Regions from separate parts of the Streptomyces sp. NPDC059994 genome, predicted to be linked through region 4. Evidence: riboswitches for the same ligand, from Rfam matches in the RefSeq annotation. Region 4 holds a riboswitch; each other region holds the start of a gene.
What was found. Region 4 has a riboswitch for cyclic di-AMP ahead of ACFWA7_RS36530 (peptidoglycan DD-metalloendopeptidase family protein). Riboswitches for the same ligand answer to the same signal wherever they lie in the genome.
Positions count from the first base shown of each region.

Region 1 (4,247 bases), on a different contig from region 4:
CGCCTCGCCGGCGCGCCCTCGCTCGGCTGGCTGGACGTCAAGACGTCCGGCGGCGTCGAGGTCCCCGACATCGAGTCGGCCGTCGACGACGAGCTGGCCCGGTTCGCCGAAGAGGGCCCCACGGCCGAGGAGATGGAGCGCGCCCAGGCCCAGCTGGAGCGCGAGTGGCTGGACCGGCTCGGCACGGTCGCGGGCCGCGCCGACGAACTCTGCAGGTACGCGGTGCTGTTCGGTGACCCCCAGCTCGCCCTGACCGCCGTCGACCGGGTGCTCGACATCACCGCCGAGGAGGTGCGGGACGCGGCCCGGGCCACCCTGCGCCCGGACAACAGGGCGGTGCTGGTGTACGAGCCGACCACCGCCGAAGCAGACGACGCGGCCGACGCCGACGCAGAGGGAGCAGAGCAGTGAGCGAGACCGGCGTGACCATGCAGTTCCACCCCCAGCCGGCCGCCGGCACCGCGCGTCCCTGGGCGTTCCCCGCCCCCGGCCGCGCCACCCTGCCCAACGGGCTCACCGTGCTGCGCTGCGACCGCCCCGGCCAGCAGGTCGTGGCCGTCGAGATCTTCCTCGCCGCCCCGCTGGACGCCGAGCCGGCGGGCCTGGACGGCGTCGCCATGATCATGGCGCGCGCGTTCTCCGAGGGCACCGACAAGCGCTCCGCCGAGGAGTTCGCCGCCGACCTGGAGCGCTGCGGCGCCACCCTGGACGCGCACGCGGACCACCCGGGCGTGCGGGTCTCCCTGGAGGTGCCGGTCTCCCGGCTGGCCAAGGCGCTCGGCCTGCTCGCGGAGGCGCTGCGCGCCCCCGCGTTCGCCGACGCGGAGGTCGACCGGCTGGTCCGCAACCGCCTGGACGAGATCCCGCACGAGCTGGCCAACCCGGCCCGCCGCGCCGCCCAGCAGCTCTCCAGGGAGCTCTTCCCGGCCACCGCGCGCATGTCGCGCCCGCGCCAGGGCACCGAGGAGACCGTCACGCGGATCGACGCGGGAGCGGTGCGGGCCTTCTACGAGGCGTATGTACGCCCGGCGGCGGCCACCGCCGTGATCGTGGGCGACCTGGGCGCCACCGACCTGGACGCGATCCTGGCGGACACCCTGGGCGCCTGGACCGGCACCCCGGCCGAGGAGCGCCCGATGCCCCCGGTCACCGCCGACGACACCGGCCGCGTGGTCATCGTCGACCGGCCCGGCGCCGTCCAGACGCAGTTGCTGATCGGCCGGATCGGCCCGGACCGCCACGACCGCGTCTGGCCCGCCCAGGTCCTCGGGACGTACTGCCTGGGCGGCACGCTCACCTCCCGCCTGGACCGCGTCCTGCGCGAGGAGAAGGGCTACACGTACGGAGTGCGTGCGTACGGTCAGGTGCTGCGCTCCGGCGCGGAGGGCACCGGCGCGGCCATGCTCGCCATCAGCGGCTCGGTGGACACGCCCAACACCGGCCCGGCCCTCGACGACCTGTGGACGGTGCTGCGCAAGCTCGCCGCCGAGGGGCTCACGGACGCCGAGCGGGAGACCGCCGTGCAGAACCTGGTGGGCGTGGCCCCGCTCAGGTACGAGACGGCGGCCGCCGTCGCCGGGACGCTGGCCGACCAGGTCGAGCAGCACCTCCCGGACGACTTCCAGGCGCAGTTGTACGCGCTGCTGGCCGACACGGGCACCGTGGAGGCCACCGCGGCGGTCGTCAGCGCCTTCCCGGTGGACCGTCTGGTGACCGTCCTCGTCGGGGACGCGGCGCAGATCGAGGAGCCCGTCAAGGCGCTCGGCATCGGTGAAGTCACCGTCGTCGCGGGCTGATTGAGCGGACCGGCGCGCGCGGGCGCGTGCGTGGGAGGAGGACCCCGGTGGCCGATGTGCCGCCGGGGTCCTCCTTTATGTCCGATTTGTTGGGGAGGTTGCCTGTCTGTCATGTGGCGTGGGCAACAAAAAGACGTGTCTGTTTGGTGATTGAAAGATCAGCCGTCTAGCGTCAGTCGCGCTGTCCGTTACCACCCGTCGCAGCCGCGGCACCGGACAGCGATCGCCGAGTCCCCAACTGGCGCGAGCCAGGGGAGCCGGGGACCCACTCAGTCCCTGGGGTGAATCGGACGCCTCCGCCCGCGGAGGAGCCCGTAGGAGACCTTCCAGCTCCGAACCCGTCAGCTAACCCGGTAGGCGAGATGGAAGGAAAGGACACCGCCCCTTCATGGCGTTCACCCGTGCCACCGGGAAGCACCGTCGTCCGAGCGCCATGTCGCGCAAGAGCGCGAACATAGCGGGCATCGCCACTCTCGCCACCGCCGGAGTCGTGGGCACTCTCGCCTCCCCGGCCCTGGCCGCCGAGACCTCGGCGCCCGCCGCGGCCTCCGTCGAGGACACCGGCATCACCCAGGCGATCGTGATCGGCGACTCCCTCGCCGACCGCATCGACGCCCAGGCCGCCGCCCAGAAGCACGCCGCCGACAAGGCCCGCGCCGCCGCCGAGGCGAAGCGCAAGGCCGAGGCGAAGGCCAAGGAGGAGCGCGCCGCCAAGGAGCGCGCCGCCCGCGAGGCCGAGCGCAAGCGCCTCAACTCCTTCGTCGCCCCGATCGACGGCAGTTACGTCTCCACCGGCTACAAGACCGGCGGCTCGATCTGGTCCTCCGGCAGCCACACCGGCATCGACTTCCACGCGGGCGAGGGCACCTCGGTGCACGCCGTCGGCCTGGGCACCGTCGTCGAGGCGGGCTGGGGCGGCGCCTACGGCAACAACATCGTCATCCGCATGAACGACGGCACGTACACGCAGTACGGCCACCTGTCGTCCATCGGCGTCTCCGTCGGCCAGCGCGTCGAGCCGGGCCAGCAGATCGGCATCTCCGGCGACACCGGCAACACCACCGGCCCGCACCTCCACTTCGAGGCCCGCACGGGCTCGTCGTACGGCTCGGACATCGACCCGATCGCGTATCTGCGCTCGCGCGGCGTCAACGTCTGACGCGGCCGTCCCCGAACCTCCACCGAAGCCCCCGGCGTCCGCGCCGGGGGCTTCGGCGTCGCCGTCGGGCGCGCCGGGAGCCGTCCGTGGCCAAAAGATATGCATTGCATACGGCATGTCACCGGGAATTAACAACCGCTCGAATAGAGTCACCGAACAGGCGTCGATCGACCGCGTTTCGCGGGGATTAAGGCGGAGGTTCTGTCATGCGCATTCCAGCGCAATCGGTATGCACGGCAATCCGCGACGACATCGTCGCGGGACTCTTCGCGCGCGGCAGCCGGCTCACCGAGGAAGTGCTCGCCCGGCGGTACGGGGTCTCGCGCGTCCCGGTTCGCGAGGCGCTGCGCACGCTGGAGTCCGAGGGGTTCGTCACCACGCGCCGGCACGCCGGGGCCTGTGTCGCCGAGCCGACCGAGCAGGAGGCCGCCGACCTGCTCGAACTGCGCGCGATGCTGGAGCCGCTGGCCGCCTCGCGGGCGGCCGCCCGGCGCACCGAGGCCCATCTCAAGGTGCTGCGCGGCCTGGTCAGGCTGGGCCAGGACCGCATCCGGCGGACCCAGGGCGAGGATCTGCGCTCGCTGGGCGGCTGGTTCCACGAGACGCTGGCCCAGGCCTCCGGCAGCCCCGGCCTCATCTCGCTGCTCACCCAGCTACGGCACAAGATCGCCTGGATGTACGTGGTGGAGCAGCCCGCGCTGCCCGCCGAGTGCTGGGCGGAGCACGGGGCGATCGTGGACGCGCTGGCGCGCGGTGACGCCGAGCGGGCCAGATCGCTGGCCGCCCACCACGCCGACCGCGCGTTTTCCGCCTATCGCCTGCGGCGCCCGGTGGACGTGAGGACTTCGCAACATGCCGTAAACACCGCGAGCGCCCGCGCTTAACGGGGTCGCCGTATACAAAGGGGTGATTCGGCGGGGTTTTTTCGCGCTGCCCGAAATCGCCGCCGGAAAGCAGCGGCGCGGGTAAGAGGTTCGCGCAACCCGCACCACCCGCTTAAAAGGAAAGGAGCCGCGGACCCTGAATTCAGGATCCGCGGCTCCGTTTCGCGAAGTGCGGTGACGCGCCGGCCGGGCCGGGGTTCGGCCGACCGGGTGCGGTCAGACGGTCTCGGGGAGCTCCTCAAGGCCCGCCTCGACCAGCTTCGCCAGACGGTCCAGGGCCGCCTCGGCGCCCTCCGCCTCGGAAGCCAGCACGATCTCCTCGCCGCCCTGCGCACCCAGGCCGAGCACCGCGAGCATGGAGGCGGCGTTGACCGGGTTGCCGTCGGCCTTGGCGATCGTGACGGGGAC
Region 1 is NZ_JBHWUR010000094.1:21,943-26,189, reverse strand. Features, by position in the region: gene ACFWA7_RS31585 (M16 family metallopeptidase) at 1-411, shown strand, start outside; gene ACFWA7_RS31580 (M16 family metallopeptidase) at 429-1,796, shown strand; cyclic di-AMP (ydaO/yuaA leader) riboswitch at 2,011-2,171, shown strand; gene ACFWA7_RS31575 (M23 family metallopeptidase) at 2,185-2,955, shown strand; gene ACFWA7_RS31570 (GntR family transcriptional regulator) at 3,162-3,839, shown strand; gene ACFWA7_RS31565 (HPr family phosphocarrier protein) at 4,056-4,247, opposite strand, start outside.
Region 1: linked by a shared signal. The riboswitch ahead of ACFWA7_RS31575 (M23 family metallopeptidase) and the one ahead of ACFWA7_RS36530 (peptidoglycan DD-metalloendopeptidase family protein) in region 4 are both predicted to bind cyclic di-AMP.

Region 2 (4,247 bases), on a different contig from region 4:
AGGTGACGTCCTTGCCGGAGAGGGTCGCGGTGAGTCCGTCGGGAGTCGTGGTGAGGGACCTGAGCGCCAGGCCGTCGGGGATGCCGTCGAGCTTCAGCTCGCGCTCCAGCATGCCGGTGACGATCGTCCGCATCGCCTTCGGCAGGCCGTCGCCCACCTTCACGGACCGGAAGGCGAGCGCGTGGTCGCCCGCCACGTCGACCCGTGCGCTGGCCGTGGCCTTGCCGACCAACGGCAGGCTCGCGGTGGCCACGACGCGCGGCTCGGCCTTCGTACTGTCCTGGCTGTAGCCGACCTCGACGCCGAGCGCGGCGGACAGGTCCTGGTAGGACACGAAGGCGGTGGCCTTGGCGGAGGCGGCGTGGGCCTCGGAGGCGTCCGAGGAGCGGCGCAGACGGTCGAGCTCGACGTTCAGCGTGGTGATCGGGAGCCTGCCGCCGTCGCGGCCCGCGGGGATGTCGGAGGCTTCGATGTCGACGCGGTCGAGCGTGCCCCCGGCCAGCTGGGCCAGTACGGGAAAGCCGTGCACCTGCACGTGCGGCGCGGCCTTGAGCCCCTGGGCCTTCTGGAACGCGTCGGCCGTACGGTGTTCCGTCCAGGCGGTCGCGGCCCGGTCTCCCGCCACGCCCAGCCCGGCCAGGACGACCGCGGCGACGGCGTACTTCCGCCACCCCCGAAGCGCCCGGCCCGCCACAGCCCGCGGCCTCAGCATGCGGAACCCCCGCGGAGTACGGGGTGCGCGGAGATCCCGCACGCGGCGCGGAAGGCCCGCAGCAGCGGGGCGCGCAGCAGCCCATCCGGTACGTCCTGGCGTGCGGCGACGGTGCTGACCAGGCCGGTCACGGCCAGCTGCGCCCGGATCGTGCCTTCCAGGTCATCAGGGTCCGCGAAGGCGGCGAGGGTCTCGGTGCGGTGGTCGCCCAGATCCCCCATGCCCTCCACTCCGGCGAGCGCGCCGGGCAGCACCGGCAGCCCGGAGTTGAAGAGCAGGGCGAGCCGGGAGCGGTGGCGCAGCGCCAGGTCGACCAGATCGGCCGAGGCCCGCCGGTGCCGCTCGGGGCCGTCCGGCAGGGCGCTCCAGGTGGCGCGCAGGGCGGCGAACTCGGTCAGCGGCCCGATGAGCGTCGCCGCGAGCAGCCGCTCCTTGGAGGGGAACCGGTGCAGCAGCCCGGTCTTCGAGTAGCCGACCCGGTCCGCGATCTCCTGCACCGAGGTGCCGAGGTAGCCCTGCGCGGTGAAGAGCTCGGCGGCGGCTTCGACGATCTCGGCGTCGAGCTCGGCGCGCGTCGGGCGTGGCATGACGGGTCCTCCCCTGAGCCTGGTCGGCTCACCGTAACAGACCATCTGGTCCATGATGGACCAGATGGTCTGCCACCCCGGCCGTCCCCTCCTCGGTAGTCGACCGGAGGCCGCCGTCGACCCGTCGGCCGCCGTCAGTACGCGCCGTTCACGTTGTCGATCGAGCCGTACGTGTTGGCCGCGTAGTTGCACGCGGCGACGATGTTGGCGACGGGGTCGTAGCTGTCCGTCGACGTGCCGGCGACGTGGAAGGCCTGGAAGGTGGGGTCGATGACCTGGAGGAGGCCCTTGGAGGGCGTGCCGGCCACGGCGTTGGAGTCCCAGTTGTTGATGGCCAGCGGGTTGCCCGACGACTCGCGCATGATGTTGCGGTAGATGCCGTCGTAGGAGCCGGGGATGCCGTGCTGGGCCATGATGTCCAGGGACTGCCGGATCCAGCCGTCCAGGTTGTCGGAGTACGTCGCCTTCTTCGCCACGGCGGCCGTCGCCTGCTGGGGCAGCGTGGTCGTACGGGCCGAACGGTCGGCCCGGGCCGAGGTGGCCGTACGGCCGGCGGACGCCGCCGGAGCCTTCGCCTTCTTGCCCACCGCCAGTTCGAGGCCGGGGTGGATCAGGGCCGGGTTGCCGCCGATGGCCTGGCGGTTGTCCTGGTACAGCTTCTTCCAGCCGCCGTTGACGTCGAGGTCCTGGGCGATCTTGGAGAGGGAGTCCCCGGCGACGACGGAGTAGGTCGTCGCGGCGGCCTTCTTCGCCACGATCGGCTTGGCGGACACCGTGCCCTTCGCGGCGGCCGCGACGGCGGGCGCGGACTTCGCGGCGGTGCCGGAGTGCGGCGCCGCCGAAGGTGCGGCACCGGCGCTGGTGGCGCCGATCACCGGAATGATGAGCGCGGCGCCACCCGTACCCACGGCGGCGATGCCCCGGGTCAGGGTGCGGGACTTGGGGCGGCGGTGCTTACCCGTTGCGGGCATGGCGAATTCCTCTCCTTCGCCTGCGAGGTGAGCTGTCGGGTTCGGGCGAGAGCTGCCCGGCCGCGGCGCACGCGGCTTCACCCCGAGCCGTTCCGTCTCCGGATTCGGCGGCCTACCTGGTTCCCCCGCTCCTGCCATTTCGTGTGTGGGAGGTTTCCGGACAGCGGCAGGATTCGGCGGTCCATCCGGATTTGACGGTGACCGTAAACGAATAGGACTGGCCGAAACAAGACCTCAATTCACCACGGCAGCCGCGAGAAAGATCCACCAGGGGCGGGAAATGCGGGACCCTGCCTCCCCGCACCCCCAACTCGCCCCGCACGAAACGGAATGCGCGCGTCGCGGGGCGCCCGCCGACAAGGGGGGCGCGTGACCCAATTCACTCCTTGCGCCGGTAATAGCAATTCCACCGACACTGCCCAAACAAAATCTTAAGCCGCCCTATCATTCCTAATGACTAGATTGGCGACATAGAAGGGAAACTGCCCCTCTGGGGTTCATTTCGGACATCGAGCGAGGGGTCCGGCAGCCTCAGCTCGGGGACCCGAGCAGCTCCATCTCCTCGTCCGTGAGCCGCAGCGCGCCCGCGGCCACGTTCTCCACCAGGTGGTCCGGGTTGCCGGTGCCGGGGATGGCCAGCACGTGCTCGCCCTGCCGCAGCGTCCACGCGAGGCGGACCTGCGCGGACGTCACCCCGTGAGCGCGGGCGACCGCGAGGACCGCCTCACTGTCCGTGCCGCCCCCCTGTCCCGCACCGCTCTCGCGCCCCTCCCCGGCGATGGCGAAGAACGGGACGAACGCGATGCCCTGCTCCCCGCAGAGCCGCAGCACCTCGTCGGAGCCCGTACGCCGGCTGTCCAGGCCGTACCGGTTCTGCACACAGACCACCGGCGCGATGGCCTGGGCCTCGGCGAGGTGCTCGGGGGCGATGTTGGAGATGCCCAGGTGGCGGATGAGTCCGGCGTCGCGCAGCTCGGCCAGTGCGCCGAAGTGTTCGGCGAGCGAACCCGGCCCGTTGAGGCGCAGGTTGACCACATCGAGGTGGTCGCGGCCGAGCTGGCGCAGGTTCTCCTCGACCTGGCCGCGCAGCTGCTCCGGCGTGGCCCAGGACAGCCACTCGCCCGACGCGTCGCGCCCCGGACCGACCTTGGTGACGATGACCAGATCGTCCGGGTAGGGCGCCAGCGCCCGGTTGATGAGTTCGTTGGCGGACCGGAGCCGGGAGAAGTAGAAGGCCGCGGTGTCGATGTGGTTGACGCCGAGTTCGACCGCGCGCCGCAGCACGCCGATGGACCGCTCGCGGTCGCTGGGCGTGCCGAGGTCGAACGCGGCGCTGCCGGTGAGGCGCATCGCGCCGAATCCCAGCCGGTTGACCGACAGGTCACCGAGTTTCCAGGCGCCCGCGGCCGCCGCGTTGATCGTCTCCGTATTCATGATCGCAGTCTGCCATCCGCGCTCGCGTCGCCGAAACGACCGAACTCCACCGCTTCCCGGGAGAAGTACGGCCGGAAAGCGTCCGTCGCATTTGAGCCCTCTCGGCCGCGTTGCCGCGAGTCCACGCGGTGCTGCAAAAGATCAGACAGGATTGCCCGGAAAGGCAACGGGCAGTGAAAGCGCGGTATTCCGAAGCCGAAACGACCACCACTGGGGGGACAGTTAAATGCACGAGAGACGGAGACTGTGCCGAAGAAGCGTATTACGGAAGGGGCTGGGTGCAGGGGGGCTGGCCATGGCGGCGAATCTGCTGCCCGTTCCGGGGTTGCGTTCCGGCCCCGCCTGGGCCGAATCTCTCGGCACCGCCCACACGCCCGTCGCCGGCGTCCCCTTTCCCGCATGGGCCCGCTTCGCCCGCATCGCGGACGGCACCTTCGACGACGACGCCGACCCGAACCTCGACATGAAGCCGGTGATCGCCGGACTCAAGGCGCAGAACGTGAGCGTCATCGAGGTCGACACCATCTTGTCGAACTGGCTGAC
Region 2 is NZ_JBHWUR010000001.1:9,805-14,051, reverse strand. Features, by position in the region: gene ACFWA7_RS00065 (DUF2993 domain-containing protein) at 1-712, opposite strand, end outside; gene ACFWA7_RS00060 (TetR/AcrR family transcriptional regulator) at 706-1,299, opposite strand; gene ACFWA7_RS00055 (transglycosylase SLT domain-containing protein) at 1,434-2,270, opposite strand; cyclic di-AMP (ydaO/yuaA leader) riboswitch at 2,275-2,459, opposite strand; gene ACFWA7_RS00050 (aldo/keto reductase) at 2,802-3,704, opposite strand; gene ACFWA7_RS00045 (beta-galactosidase trimerization domain-containing protein) at 4,000-4,247, shown strand, end outside.
Region 2: linked by a shared signal. The riboswitch ahead of ACFWA7_RS00055 (transglycosylase SLT domain-containing protein) and the one ahead of ACFWA7_RS36530 (peptidoglycan DD-metalloendopeptidase family protein) in region 4 are both predicted to bind cyclic di-AMP.

Region 3 (4,247 bases), on a different contig from region 4:
CCGTCTTCGTCCGGGACGCCCTGAAGGTGTATGCCGAGCGGCACCTCACCGACTGAGGTGTATACGTAGAGTAGTCTCGCGTGTGCTGTGCGCGAGCATATGGCGGGACTGCTGCGAGCGGCGACGCGGCGGAAGGTGCCGGCCGTGCCGCTGTTCATCGGCCTGTGCGCGCTGCTGATGTGTCTGTCCCTGCCGCTGTCCCTGCCGCTGTCGCTGCCCCTGTCGCCGCCCGCGCCCTGGGTGACCGCGCCCCCGTACACGAAGGGCGGCGTCCCCTCCGTGCACGGCGATCCGGCGGCCCGGCGGCACGCCCGGGGGACCTGTGTACGGGGCCGGGCCGGGCCCCGCCGATGCCGGGCCCGGCTGATCGCGACGGGCGCCGACCGGCACTGAGGCCGCACCCGGTTGGCCGAGGTGGGCTCGCCGCGCGCGGCGGAGCCGGGCACCCTGGGTGGGGCGCGGAACGTCGGCGGCCCTGCGGACGGGCAGGAGACGACAGGTGCGGCAGCGATCGGACGGCGGCGGCCGGGAGGGCTCCCGGCGCCTCGGCCTGGTGCGCGTCCTGCCCGCGCTGCTCCTGGTCGCCGGGGTCGTTCTCGACGCGGCGACGCCGCCCGATCTGACCGCCGCCGCCCTCTTCGCGGCCGCGCCGCTGATCGCGGCCCCCTTCTTCGGGCCGGCCGGCACCGCCGTCGCGGGCGCCTCGGCGGTCGGGGCGGTGCTGCTCACGGAGTATCTGCACGACATCCCCAGCACGGGCGAGGCGGTCAGCGAGCTGTTCACCGTCACCACCGTCGGCGCCCTCGCCCTCTTCATCAACCGCATGCTGCGCCGCAGCGGCGAACGCCTCGCCTCGGCCCGGGTCATCGCGGAGACCGCCCAGCGCGCCGTGCTGCCGACGCCCGCCGAGCGCATCGGGGGCCTCCAGGTGGCCGCGCGGTACGAGGCGGCCCAGGCCGGTGCCTTCATCGGCGGGGACCTCTTCGCCGTCCAGGACACGCCGTACGGGGTGCGCCTGGTCGTCGGGGACGTGCGGGGCAAGGGCCTGGAGGCGGTGGAGGCGGTGGCCGTGGTCATCGGGGCGTTCCGGGAGGCGGCCGAGCAGGAGTCGACCCTGGAGGCCGTGGCCGGGCGCCTGGAGCGCGCGCTGACCCGGGAGGGCACCCGGCGCGACGGCCTGGACGCCGTCGAGGGGTTCACCACTGCCGTGCTCGCCGAGATCCCGCGCGGCGCCGGGGCCGTACGGCTGGTGAACCGGGGCCACCCCGAGCCGCTGCTGCTCCACGCCGACGGGGCCCTGGACGCGCTCACCCCGTCCGATCCCGCGCTGCCGCTGGGGATGGCGGACCTGGGGGTGTGGCCGGACCGGGCGGACGCGTACCCCTTCCCGGCCGGGGCGACGCTGCTCTTCTACACCGACGGCCTCTCCGAGGCCCGCTCGGTGGAGCCGCCGGGGGTCTTCTACGACCCGCACGAGCGGCTGCGCGGCCGTATCTTCCCGGGGCCCGACCGGGTCCTGGACGCGCTGATCGACGATGTGCGCAGACATACGGGCGGGGGCGCGAACGACGACATGGCGCTGCTCGCGGTGGGGCGGCCGGGGGTGCGGCAGCCGGAGCGGCGGCGGACGATGCCCGTGGTGCCGTGACGTTGTGTAGCCGAACAACCCCCCTGTGCACAGCAACTGACGCATCGTCAACTGTTGTCCCCGACGATCAGGGGGAACTGCTTGGAATCCGGTCCCCCTGTCTATTAACGTTCGATAACGCAGCGCGGTCGTCCCAGCCGTCGCAGAGGCGGCACCGTGCGCACGCGCCGAATCCCGAAAGGGAACCGGGGAACCACCAACTTGGGGTGAATCGGGCACCTTTGCACCTTCGAAGAGGTGCCCGTAGGAGACCTTCCTGCTCCGAACCCGTCAGCTAACCCGGTAGGCGAGAAGGAAGGAAAGGAGCGCCCCCGTGGCGTCCAACGAGCCTGCCCTCGGCACCCAGCCGGTTCCCCCTGTCTCCCTGTACGGGACCGCGCCCGGTGACACCGAGGTGTGGGAGGAGTGGAACCCCACCGAGGAATCGGTCGCCTCCGTGCGCGGCAGGCACCGCGTCGCCAAGCAGCGCGGCGGGCTCGCCCGCAGCTCCACCGTCCTCGGCGTAGGCGTCATCGCGGCCGTCGGCGCGGGCGGCATGGCCAGCGCGCAGAGCAAGCCGCCGGTCTCCATATCCCTGCCCGACTCGGTCGCGGACAACCTCCCCGACGTCAAGTCCCTGCCGGGCGTGGGCACGCTGATCTCCGACATCGCGGGCGACGAGAAGCCCGACGCCTCCCCGGCCGCCCAGGCCGACAGAGCCGTCGCGAGCGCCCCCCTCACCATGGCGGGCGTCTCCCGGGCCGACGCCGAACAGGGTGCCACCGGCGCCGGCGAGGCCCTGCGCACCCGCATCCTCCAGCAGGCCGAGCAGCAGCAGAACGACGCCGAGGCCGAGGCGAAGGCGGTCGCCGAGAAGGCCGCGTCCCAGCAGGCGGCGGCCGAGGCGAAGGCCGCGCAGAGCGCCGCGGCGCAGAAGGCGGCGGCCGCGAAGAAGGCCGCCGAGGAGGCCGCCGCGAAGAAGGCGGAGGAGGAGCGTCTGGCCGAGCTCGCCAAGAGCTTCTCGCTCCCTGTCGCCTCGTACACGATCACCTCGACGTTCGGCGAGGCCGGCTCGATGTGGTCCTCCGGCCACCACACCGGCCTCGACTTCGCCGCCCCCACCGGCACCCCGCTCAAGGCGATACACGGCGGCACGGTCAAGTCGGCGGGCTGGTCCGGCTCGTACGGCTACCGCACGGTCATCGAGCTGGAGGACGGCTCGGAGCTCTGGTACTGCCACCAGTCCTCGATCGCGGTCAGCGCGGGCCAGAAGGTGACGACCGGCGAGACGATCGGCCGCGTCGGCGCCACCGGCAACGTGACGGGCCCGCATCTGCACCTGGAGGTGCACACCCCGGGCGGCACGGGCATCGACCCGATGGCGTGGCTGCAGTCGAAGGGCCTCAATCCGTAGGGCGTGCTCGCCGTGGGCGGGGGCGTGGGCGGGGGCGTGGGCGGGGGCGCGGAATAGCCGCGCACCGCCCGCCCGTTCACCCCCTATGACCTCTCTGCGCCCCCTGGGCGCCTCCGACCTCTCCGTCTTCCCGCTCGCCCTCGGCGGCAACGTCTTCGGCTGGACCGCCGACGAGGCCGCGTCGTTCGCGGTGCTCGACGCGTACACCGAGGCGGGCGGCAACTTCGTGGACACGGCCGACACGTACTCGTCCTGGATCCCCGGCAACGAGGGCGGCGAGTCCGAGAAGATCATCGGCAAGTGGCTGGCGGCGCGCGGCAACCGCGCGGACGTCGTCGTCGCCACGAAGGCGGGCGCACACCCCGGCTTCAAGGGGCTCGCGGCCGCCACCATCAAGGCCGCCGCCGAGGCCTCGCTGCGCCGGCTGGGCACCGACTACATCGACCTGTACTACACGCACTTCGACGACGAGTCCGTCCCGGTCGAGGAGATCGTCACCGCCCTCGACCAGCTGGTGCAGGACGGCAAGGTGCGCGCCGTCGCCGCCTCCAACATCTCCCCGGAGCGGCTCAGGGACTCGCTGGACTTCTCCGACCGCGAGGGCCTGGCCAAGTACGTCGCCCTCCAGCCGCACTACAACCTGGTCTCGCGCGGCACCTACGAGGGCCGCCTCCAGGACACCGCCGCCCGCTCGGGGCTGGCCGCCGTCCCCTACTTCTCGCTCGCCGCCGGGTTCCTCACCGGCAAGTACCGCCCGGGACAGACCGTGCAGAGCGCGCGGGCCGGGAGCGCCGCCAAGCACCTGGAGACCGACCGGGGCGCGAAGGTGCTGGCCGCGCTCGACCGCGTCGCGCGGGCGCACGGCGCCGAGCCCGCGAGCGTCGCGCTCGCCTGGCTCGCCGCCCAGCCGACCGTGGTCGCCCCGATCGCCTCGGCCCGTACGGTCGAGCAGCTGCCCGCGCTCCTCGCGGTCGCGGACCTGGAGCTCACGGACGCGGAGCTGAGCGAGCTGAGGACCGCCTCGGCGTAGCTCCCCGCGCCCCGGCGCTTTCAGCGCCTTCAGCGCAGATAGGGGTTGTACGGGGAGGACTGGTTGTACCCGTAAGGAGTCTGCTGTCCGTACGGCGCCTGGTGTCCGTACGGGTACGGCTGAGCCGGGATCCAGATGCGGCCCGCCGCGCCCGCCGCGTAGTGCAGCGCGGGCCC
Region 3 is NZ_JBHWUR010000046.1:8,069-12,315, reverse strand. Features, by position in the region: gene ACFWA7_RS22345 (GNAT family N-acetyltransferase) at 1-49, opposite strand, end outside; gene ACFWA7_RS22340 (hypothetical protein) at 145-393, shown strand; gene ACFWA7_RS22335 (PP2C family protein-serine/threonine phosphatase) at 500-1,648, shown strand; cyclic di-AMP (ydaO/yuaA leader) riboswitch at 1,804-1,952, shown strand; gene ACFWA7_RS22330 (M23 family metallopeptidase) at 1,962-3,041, shown strand; gene ACFWA7_RS22325 (aldo/keto reductase) at 3,127-4,071, shown strand; gene ACFWA7_RS22320 (PrsW family intramembrane metalloprotease) at 4,101-4,247, opposite strand, start outside.
Region 3: linked by a shared signal. The riboswitch ahead of ACFWA7_RS22330 (M23 family metallopeptidase) and the one ahead of ACFWA7_RS36530 (peptidoglycan DD-metalloendopeptidase family protein) in region 4 are both predicted to bind cyclic di-AMP.

Region 4 (4,247 bases):
CCGTGGGAGAACATCGGGCGGCTGCCGTGGTGGCTGGGGCGCATGGCGCGCGGCGGCGAGGTGCTCGCGCCGGGGCCGCGCGATCTGCCGGTCCAGTTCATCGACGCCCGGGACCTGGCGGAGTGGATCGTGAGCGCGGCCGACTTCGGGCTCTGCGGCCCGTACAACCTGGTCTCCCCGCCGGACCACACCACCATGGGCGAGCTCCTTGAGGCATGCGTACGGGTCACCGGCGGCGGCGCGGAGCTGCGCTGGACGGACCCGGAGGCGATCCTGGCCGCCGGGGTCGAGCCCTGGAACCACCTGCCGGTGTGGATTCCGCCGGGCGAGCTGCACCGCACGATGCACGGCTCGAACGTATGGAAGGCCGTGCTGTCGGGGCTGCGCTGCCGTCCCGTCGAGGAGACGGTCGCCGACACCTGGGCCTGGCTCGAATCGATCGGCGGCGAGGCTCCGCAGCGGCCGGACCGCCCCCGGGTCGGACTCGACCCGGAGACGGAGCGGAGGCTGCTGGCGCAGCGGTGATTCGGCTGCGGGCCGTCTGTGGCTGGCCGCTCCCCCAAGTTCGCGGCTTCGCTCGAACAGGGCGACCCCCGTCCCGGCAGAGCCGCACATGCCACAGCCCCGCACCCCTATAGGGGCGCGGGGCCGCACCGCACCGCACCGCACCGCACCGAGGAAAGCTGCTCCGAGGAAAGCTGCTCCGATACGGAGCTGATGATGCGTCAGAGAGGCAGCAGATCCGGGCGCTTGGGCTCCACGTGGTCGCCCGAGCTCTCGCCGCGCAGCCGTCGTCCGATCCACGGCACCAGGTGCTCGCGCGCCCAGTGGATGTCGTCGCGCCGCACGTCCAGGGTGTTGCGCGGCGGCAGCGGGGGCCACGCCTGGTCCGGGTCGGCCGGGATCTGCAGCCCGAGCACCTGGGCGGCGCGCAGTGCGACCCGGGTGTGCCCCTCCGGCGACAGATGCAGCCGGTCGCCGTCCCACGCCCGCCTGTCCTGAACGGACTTGAGCGACCACAGGTCGAGCACCGGGCACCCGTAGCGGTCCGCGATGGAGCGCACGTGCGCGGTGTATGTGGCGACCTTGCCCCGCAGATGCTTGAAGACCGGCACCCCGCGCGTGTCGAACCCGGTGGTCACCATGACCGTCGGGATCGCGCTCTTCAAGTCGGCCACGGCGCGCTCGAAGCGCTCGGCCACGTCGTCCGGGTCGCTGCCCGGCCGGATGATGTCGTTGCCCCCCGCGCAGAAGCTCACCAGGTCGGGCGCGAGCTCCTTGGCCCGCGGCACCTGCTCCTCGACGATCTGGTCGAGGAGCCTGCCGCGGACCGCGAGATTAGCGTAGCGAAAGGCCCCCTCCGGTCGCTGGTCTGCCAGTAGCACGGCGAACCTGTCCGCCCAGCCGACGAACGCCCCGTCCGGGCCGGGGTCGCCGACGCCTTCCGTGAAGCTGTCGCCGAGCGCCGTGTACGACCCGAACGTACCGCTGCTGAATGATCTCGAATCGTCTGCCACGAGACCACATCTTTCCCTTATGGGTGTGACCTACGCGACCGTAAGGAGGGGTTGACGATGGGTGATATAGACCACCCGGTCAGTTTCCCGCAGCGGGAATACGCGCCAATTACCGACGGGCAAACGGCCGTCAGAGGTTCGCGCCCTGCTGGCGGAGGTAGGCGAGCGGGTCGACGTCGGAGCCGTAGTCGGGCGTGGTGCGGATCTCGAAGTGCAGGTGCGGGCCGGTGACGTTGCCGGTGGCGCCGGAGAGCCCGAGCTGCTGGCCCTCGGTCACGGTCTGCCCGGCCGAGACGGAGAACTGCGAGAGGTGGGCGTACTGGGAGTACATGCCGTCGGCGTGCCGGATGACGACCTGGTTGCCGTACGCGCCGCCCCAGCCGGCCGAGACGACCGTGCCCGCGCCGACCGCCTTCACCGTGGTGCCGGTGTCGGCCGCGAAGTCGACGCCCGTGTGGTAGCCGCTGGACCACATGGATCCGGCCATGCGGTACGGGGTGCCGATGCTCACGCTGTCGAGCGGCGCGCGGAAGCCGGAGGCGGAGCCCTGGTTCGCGGTGGCGGACGAGGAGGTGTCGGCGGCGGCCGCCTTGGGGGCGGAGGCGGCCGGGGAGGACTTCGGCGTGCGGGGGGCGGACTTCTTCGTACCGGAGGCGTGCGAACCGCTCGCCTTGGCGGAGCCGTGCGACGCGCCGCCGCCCGGGGCCTTGGCCCCGAGGGTGAGCTTCATGCCCGGGCGGATCAGCGCCGGGTCGGAGCCGACGACCTCGCGGTTGTCCTTGTAGAGCCGCTGCCAGCCGCCGAGCCGGTGGTCCTGGGCGATCTGCGACAGGCAGTCGCCGCTCTTGACCTTGTACGTGGTGGGCACGGCCTGCGGGGCGGCGGCCGGAGCGGCGGTGAAGGTCCCGGCGGCGCGGACGGCCTGCTGGGGCGCGGTGGCGGGGGCGGCGGTCTTCACCGCGGCGTGCGCGCCGGTGGCGCCCAGCAGCGGGATGGCGAGCGCGGCGCCGCCCGTACCGGCGGCGACCATGCCCCGGGATATCGGGCTGGACTTGGGACGGCGGTGCTTACCCTTCGCGGGCATGGCGGATTCCTCTCCGGCGCCTGCGAGGTGAGCTGTCGGGTTCGGGCTGGAGCTGCCCGGCCGGGCACCGCGTGCGGTGTTCCGGCTTCACCCCGAGCCGTGCCGGAGTTCCGGACGGCGCTTACCTGGGTCCCCCGCTCCTGCCACGCGTGGATGGGTGCGGATTCCGAGCGGTGGCAGGATTCGGCGGTCCACCCGGATTGCGGTGACCGTAAGCGAGCCCGGTGGGTCACGACAAGTACCCATTCGCCTTCGGCATTCCCGGCCGGGAATTCCTCCGGGAATTCCGGTCACCCTGCGTCGACCGGAATTCCCAACAGGCCCCGCCGGAACGGGGGATTCATTCGGGGCTGCCACCACGGAACGTCACGGGTATGACGCTGCTCACGGGCAACCTCCCCTTCCCGCCAGGGAGATGGACAGGAGCCATCAAATCGCCCAATCCGGGTGAAAGTTCTAGTCGATTCACCCCTTCCCGCCACCTATCACCCTTCTGTCCACTTTTGGTCAGTGCATCCCGATGGAGATCTTCAGTGCGCCAAGAACGCGAATTCCTTATGCCGGGAGTTCGCCAAGCCGCCGGAAACGGAACACCGCCGCATCAAGATCGCCCCGCAGCCCGGTGTCCAGACCCCGGTGCAGCAATACCGCTCCCCTGTGTACGGCCCCGGTGTCGAGGCACCGATAGGCCGCCGCCGGGTCCAGGCCGCGCAGCCGTACGGCCGGGGGACGCTCGCCGTAGCGCTGGGCCTGGAGATGGGCGAGGACCACGGTGTCGTCGCCGCGTACGTACTGGACGGCGCTGAGCCCCCCGCGCGGCGGCCGCAGCCGGTACTGGGCCCCGAGCTGCACCACCGGCCGGATCGCCTTGTACAGCTCCACCCACCCGCGCGCCTCGGCCAGTTCGGCCTCGCTCCATCGGGTGAGGTCGCCGCCGATGCCGAGCGCTCCGGCCATCGCGCTCACAAAGCGGAAGCGCAGGCTGCTGCGGCGGCCGTTGAGCAGGGTGTTGGGGCTGTCGGTGACCCAGGCGGCCATGACCCGGGCCGGGTGCAGCTGGCTGAAGCCGTCCTGGATGGCGAGCCGGTCCAGCGGGTCGGTGTTGTCGGAGGTCCACACCTGGTCCGTACGGGAGAGGATGCCGAGGTCGATCCGGCCGCCGCCGCCCGAGCAGGACTCGAAGTCGACCGAGGGGTGCGCGGCCCGCAGCCGGTCCAACAGGCCGTACAGCGCCCGGACATGCTCGATCCAGAGCTTCTGCGGATACTCCTCGCCGGGCCAGCCCGCGTCGGTGAAGCAGCGGTTGAAGTCCCACTTCACATAGTCGACGGGCGCGCTCGAAAGGAGTCCGTCCAGCTGCTCCCAGAGGTACTCCTGGACGTCCGGGCGGGCCAGGTTGAGCACGAGCTGGTTGCGGAACTCGGTGCGCCGGCGTCCGCTCTGGTGCTGCACCCACTCCGGGTGCGCCCGGTACAGCGCGCTGTCGGCGTTGACCATCTCCGGCTCGACCCAGATCCCGAACCGCATGCCCAGCGCGTGCACTTCGTCGGCCAGCGGCTTGAGGCCGCCGGGGAAGCGCTCGGGGTTGGGCGTCCAGTCGCCGAGCCCGGCCGCGTCATGGGTGCGGTCCCCGAACCAGCCGTCGT
Region 4 is NZ_JBHWUR010000141.1:6,478-10,724, forward strand. Features, by position in the region: gene ACFWA7_RS36520 (NAD-dependent epimerase/dehydratase family protein) at 1-525, shown strand, start outside; gene ACFWA7_RS36525 (SGNH/GDSL hydrolase family protein) at 726-1,517, opposite strand; gene ACFWA7_RS36530 (peptidoglycan DD-metalloendopeptidase family protein) at 1,648-2,601, opposite strand; cyclic di-AMP (ydaO/yuaA leader) riboswitch at 2,606-2,771, opposite strand; gene ACFWA7_RS36535 (alpha-galactosidase) at 3,157-4,247, opposite strand, start outside.